2 regions of the Thermoanaerobacter brockii subsp. finnii Ako-1 genome follow, and region 2 is predicted to be linked to the other one. Evidence: riboswitches for the same ligand, from Rfam matches in the RefSeq annotation. Region 2 holds a riboswitch; the other holds the start of a gene.
The links. Region 2 has a riboswitch for cyclic di-GMP ahead of gspE (type II secretion system ATPase GspE). Riboswitches for the same ligand answer to the same signal wherever they lie in the genome.

Region 1 (3,164 bases), 410 kb from region 2:
GCCGGAAAACTTTGCAAGGGCATTATCATTATCAAACCTTGAAATTCCGCCTATCTCAGATATTAAGCCGGCTGCGATGGTTGGGCCAATACCTTTTACTGATGTAAGACAAAGGAATTCATTGTTAAATCCTTTGACCTCATTAATAATGGCTTTTTCTACAGCTTTCTTCTGCTTTTCAAGGGACTGTAGATTATCAAAGCAAGACTTGATAACAAAGTTTAAAGAATCATCTACAGTAGCATTAATTCTATAAGACTTGCGAACAGCCTCTTGAAGCAATTTAGCTGTAGCTTCTGGATCATCAAAGCGATCTTTACTCTTATCAACCAAAAAGCCGGCAAGTTCATCAAGCGGTCGAGCCGCAATATCATCAAGGGTGAAAAACTCATTAAATATTTCAGTAGCAGTTGCTCCAAAATTATTACTAAAGACTTTATTTTGGCACAAACCGCTAAACTTAAGGAACAAATTGCTGAGTAAATAATTTTTTTCTCTAACAATACTATTAACAATGTGAAAGCGATGACGAGTAAGCCTCTGGAGAGCAAGATATCTAAAATCTACAGAACAAGATTTAGGGAGTCTACCGAATCTCAGTTTTTCAGCAATAGCAAAGGCATCAATCCAGTCATTTTTAGGCAAATTACCGAGAGACTTTTTAAAAGCATTAATAATATTAGCATTAAAAGTAGTAATAGAAGGTTGATAAGGCTTAAGAGCAGAATGATCAGCCAAATAATACTGGAGGTGCCAGCCATAGACTGAGGTAGATTCCAAACCAATAAAGACCTTTTGAATATTGTATTTATTACAACACTCCAAGATACGTGATACTATAACATCACAACCATGAGGGTTATTTTCTACAGAAAAACGGGAGGAAGCATCATTACCCTCCTGGTCGAGAATATGAACCTTGACATCATTCAGGCTTACATCCATACCAACAAAAAGCTTATTCAAGATTGTTACACCTCCTTTCAAAAGTGATAAAGTAAGTAAAAGTTAATTTGAGATAACCCTAGCAACCAGATTATGTAGCAACCTCGCAATTAGCTCTTAATATATAAGCCTGAATCCTCTGCTGCCAGGGGCTTATATATGACAAAGCAGATTTCGCGTAAGAAAAGGCAAATCTGGTGTAGGGACCACACTTAAAAGAGCGGTCAAGCCGCATGGAGGACGAAAGCCTGTCCCACATTAACTTTACAGTATAATAATGCTACAAGTTATCTCAAAAGTAAATAATAAGGCCGAAAAAAGATGAGACGGCCGCGCCATGAATCCTGCATATTGCGCAATATTACGGATTCATGGCAATAGATAAGATTTTAGACAAGATGAGAATATTAAAGATTTCCAGTTATAAATGCACTTTATTAAATTTTTAAGAAGTGAGACAAATTTATTGTCTTTAAAATTAATTATACGAGGAGGATACAATACAGCCGCTTTGGCCTGTTCTATTTGCCCTTTGAGGCTGCCATCATGTCCTATTATATTTTCAAAAGCACATTCTTTTTCTTTTCCCAAATCTAAAAAATCAATTAAATCTTTTAGAAGTATCTCTTCCTTAACCTTATTCCCTAAAAAATGAGCTAATCTATTTTTTTCAATATAATACACAGGTTTTGAAATAATTTTAACTATTTTCCCTTCTCTTACAAGATGATTTAAAATAAAAGACACATTGGGTCGAGCTATTTTTAGCAATTGCGCTATTTCTTCTGTAGTGACCCCACCTTTTCTATTTATCAAAAAATCCTGAAGATTAAATTCCTTACTCTTTTCTATAATGAAATTGTAAATTTTTTCTTTATTAGTCATATAAAACATCACTTCCTCAATTAATAAACCTCCTGTCAAAAGGCAGGAGATTATATATAAATGTTGGCAGCCCGGCTATCATAGCAAAACTATCGCTTTAGACCCGTGGCTTTGCGTCCCCGCCTTTCGACGAGTTTGCCTTTTTCAACAAAAATTTATTTAATTTTCCTATATTACTATTTCGACATAAATATGAATTTTCCTTCTATTTTTAAAAAAGATTTTTTCTACATAATTCGTTAAATTTATACTAATTTCTAAATGTATGTGTTTTATGCATTATTTTGTGTATCAAAAATGTGTATAAAAAATTATACACATTAAAAACTTTTATTAATTTTGTCTATATACAGTAAATTGGCATAAAAATTGCTTGAGTTTTATTATAGAAAATAAATCTTACAGAAAGGAGATGATGAATAGAAGAAAGAAACAGTTTCACTTAGCGACTAGAAGGGCTGACTTAAATTTTAAAAAATATTAAATTTTTAAGGAGGTAAGAAAAAATGAAGAGCCGACAAACATTAAAAGCTTTACTGGCCTTTGTGTTAATTGTAGCTTTAATGTCGCTAAGTGGAGTATTAGTCCAAGCCCAGCCCAACCTAACAAACTTTCCTATTAACTCATCAACAAAAAATTACTTGCCTCAAATTCAAAAAGTTTTGATGCAAGACTCTAATAAAAATAAACTTTTTGACAACTTAGAAGCAAAAATTGCTGGTAAGCCAGACAGTGAAAAATTTCCAGTTATAATAATTTTCAACAAAAACATAGCTGATAACGAACTATTAAATATTTCTAAATCCATTGGAAAGTTTAATATAAAGCATAAATACAAAATTATTCCAGGAATTGCTGCTACCTTAACTAAAGGACAAATAAACGCTTTGTCAAAATTGGATATAGTAAAGCAAATTGAGTATGACGAGCCTGTATATGCCACATTAGACACTGCAACAAAATGGTTTGGGGTTACAAAAGCGAGAAGTGTTTTGGTGTAACTGGTGATAGAGACGGTAATGCTTCTTCTTATTCCAAGAATGATATAGTAATAGCAGTTATTGATACCGGTATTGATGGCTCCCATGTTGACCTCGCTGGTGGCAAAGTAATAGGATGGCAAGATTTTGTAAACGGCAAATCTACCCCCTACGATGATAATGGACACGGAACTCATGTAGCAAGTATTGCGGCAGGTACTGGGACAGGGAACAACCTTTATAAAGGTGTTGCTCCTGGTGCTGCTTTAGTAGGGATAAAAGTATTAGATTCAAACGGAAGCGGAACTATGAGCACTGTAACCGCAGGAATTGACTGGGCTGTTCAAAACAAAG
Region 2 (3,164 bases):
AAGAACTGGAGGTACTCCAACCGTTATATGCAAGTCTGAAGCTTTTCTTTCAACTACTAATTTTAAAAGTTCCTTTGTATCCATATCCCTCATTCCTCGTAAGTTAGTCTTATCATTTCATCAATTGTAGTTTTTCCTTGTAATACAAGTCTTTTAGCACTTTCTCGTAAAGTTTTCATGCCATTTTTTACAGCCTGAGCTCCAATAACATCAGAGGAAACCTTAGCATTTATAAGCTCTCTAATATCAGAAGTAACAGTCATTATCTCATATATAGGAATTCTTCCCCTATAGCCTGTTTTATTACAAACAGGGCACCCTCTCCCCTTGTATAAAGTAATGTCTTCATTTTCTGAAATTCCCAATAGCTCTTTTTCGCCTTTGGAAGCTTTATAAGAAATTCTACAGTTATCACATATTTTTCTCGCCAATCTCTGAGCAATAACCCCTACTACAGAAGAAGACACAAGATAAGGCTCTATACCCATATCTACAAGCCTAGTCACCGCTCCCGCCGCATCATTTGTATGCAAAGTGGAAAGGACTAAGTGCCCTGTTATGGCAGAGCGAATAGCTATCTCAGCAGTTTCAGTATCTCTAATTTCTCCAATCATAATTATATCAGGGTCTTGCCTCAAAATTGACCTAAGAGCAGTCGCAAAGGTAAGGCCTGCCTTTTCATTAACTTGTACCTGGTTTATTCCCTCAAGGGAATACTCAACAGGGTCCTCAACAGTTATTATATTAATATTGGGTTTGTTAAGCTCTCTCAGCATTGCATAAAGAGTGGTGGTTTTCCCACTACCTGTAGGACCAGTCAAAAGCACAATGCCATTAGGCCTTTTGATAAGTTTATCAAAGAGCACCAGATCCTCTTCTTCAAAACCTAATTGCTCCTTTGTCATTATAAAATTTTCCTTGTCTAAAAGCCTCAATACCAATTTCTCTCCAAAAACAGTGGGCAACGAAGAAACTCTTATGTCAATATTTTTACCACCTGTAGTAAAATCAAATCTGCCATCTTGAGGAAGTCTTCTTTCAGCGATGTTCATATTAGCCATAATTTTTACTCTTGTCACAACAGGGGCATGGGTACTTTTTATAGTCCTCATAGCTTCTGTTAATTGTCCATCTATCCTAAATCGAATTCTAAGGTCTTTTTCAGTAGGTTCAATGTGAATATCTGAAGCCCTATTTTTTATTGCCTGCTCAATTATAGAATTTACAAAGCGTACAGCAGGCGCGTTTTGTACTTCTTCAAGAATCTCATCTGGCAGCTCTTCTTGACTTTCACTTTGAAACTCCTTTTTAAAATCCTGTACTGCTTTTTCTGCCTGTTCTCTTCCGTAAATTCTATCTATGGCTTTTAAGATGCTTCCTTCAGAAGCAATTAAAGGCTTTACATTTTGTTTCGTAATGATTCTCACATCATCTAGTGCAAAAATATTCAGAGGGTCTGCCATTGCTACCAATATACCATCTTCATCTTTTTTTATAGGAATAATAGTATGTCTTTTAGCAACGGCTTCAGGAATTAATTTTGCTACATCGGGATCAATATAGTATTTTTGCAAATCTACATGTGGAATACCTAATTGAAATTCTAAAGCCTCTAGTATTTGGCTTTCTGTAACATACCCCAATTTAATAAGAACTTTTCCTAACTTTTCTCCTGTTTTGTTTTGAACTTCTATTGCGTGCTTTAATTGTTCTTCTGTTATAAGCCCTACCTCAAGTAAAAGCTCCCCTAGCTTTTTCTTGGCCATAAAATATACCTCCAAAAATAATAAAGCCGACATAAAGCCGGTTGCACCACTGTATCCGTGAGGCATAAAGTGCCCACATATAGCCTCACTTCATCTACTCTTTATAAAATATTCTACAAATTATGCGTAATTCCTTCTTTTAAATACCTGTATACCAAATTTTTGTCGAAAAATCCCCCTGTCCATAATTTGAAAGAATAATTAGCTTGATTTACCAACATAGAAAGTCCATTAGAATACTTTATTCCATTCTTTTTCGCATGTTTTAAAAGAGCAGTTTCAAAAGGATTGTAAATAAGGTCATAGACAAATTTAGCTTTCAAAACCACTTTTTCATCAGCAGGAGAATCTTCTGTATTTGGATACATTCCTACGCTTGTAGTATTAACAAGTATATCTATTTCTGGTAGTTCTTTTACTTCATTTATACTGCAGTAATCACACTGAATCTTAAATTCTTTTTTAATGTACTCTGACAAATCTTTTGCTCTCTCAACACTTCTATTGGCAATTATTATCGAATCTATCCCTTTTAGAGCAAGGGCGACACAAACAGCTTTAGAAGCTCCACCAGCTCCTAAGACAACAGCTTTTCTTCCTTCAATTTTTTTTCCTACTTCTGTTAATGAGTCTATAAAGCCATAGACATCCGTATTATAGCCTTTTAATATTCCTTCTTCATTGACTACAGTATTGACTGCGCCAATTTTTAAAGCTTCTTCTGAAACCACATCTAAGTATTTAATTATCTTCTCTTTATGTGGCACAGTCACATTAACTCCTTTTATTCCCAAAGATTTTACTCCATTTACTGCATCTTCAAGCTTTTCTGGCAAAACATCAAAAACAGTGTAGACACAATTTAAATTTAAAGACTTAAAAGCATAGTTATGTATTAAAGGGGATAAACTATGTTCTACAGGATGGCCTATAAGACCATACAGTTTAGTATTTGAATTAATCTCCATATCTCTCAATCCTTTTAAGTACATGTTTTTCCGCTTTTCTCATAAGTTTAGTCCATCCTAATTCCTCTTCTGATAGAGGTTTTACCAAAATAGTATATAAACCTGCTCTTTTGCCACCAAAAATATCAGTAAATATTTGATCTCCTATTAAAGCTGTTTCATTAGGCTTAGCATTTAAAATCTTTAAAGCCTTTTTAAAAGCTCCTTTTCTCGGCTTAATGGCCCAAGCTATTCCAGGTACACCAACTTTTTCTTTAAATTCATTCACTCTTCTTTTAGTGTTATTTGAAATGAGACAAATTTTAAACCCCTCTTTTTTTACTTTTTCAAGCCATTCAATAGTCATTTTATCGGGAAATTTTGATTTTTGAGGCACTAAAGTATTGTCAATATCTAAGACAAGACTGGTAATTCCTTTTTCTTTTAAAAA

Region 1: another riboswitch for cyclic di-GMP. It lies ahead of THEBR_RS12085 (transcriptional regulator); the one in region 2 lies ahead of gspE (type II secretion system ATPase GspE).

What each region holds. Positions count from the first base shown of each region.
Region 1 is NC_014964.1:1,531,404-1,534,567, forward strand. Features, by position in the region: gene THEBR_RS07675 (IS110 family RNA-guided transposase) at 1-945, opposite strand, end outside; partial or broken gene THEBR_RS12085 (transcriptional regulator) at 1,435-1,839, opposite strand; cyclic di-GMP riboswitch class I at 1,893-1,980, opposite strand; partial or broken gene THEBR_RS07685 (S8 family serine peptidase) at 2,337-3,164, shown strand, end outside.
Region 2 is NC_014964.1:1,119,968-1,123,131, reverse strand. Features, by position in the region: gene THEBR_RS05435 (type IV pilus twitching motility protein PilT) at 1-84, opposite strand, end outside; gene gspE (type II secretion system ATPase GspE) at 90-1,766, opposite strand; cyclic di-GMP riboswitch class II at 1,793-1,876, opposite strand; gene aroE (shikimate dehydrogenase) at 1,880-2,734, opposite strand; gene THEBR_RS05420 (YqeG family HAD IIIA-type phosphatase) at 2,724-3,164, opposite strand, start outside.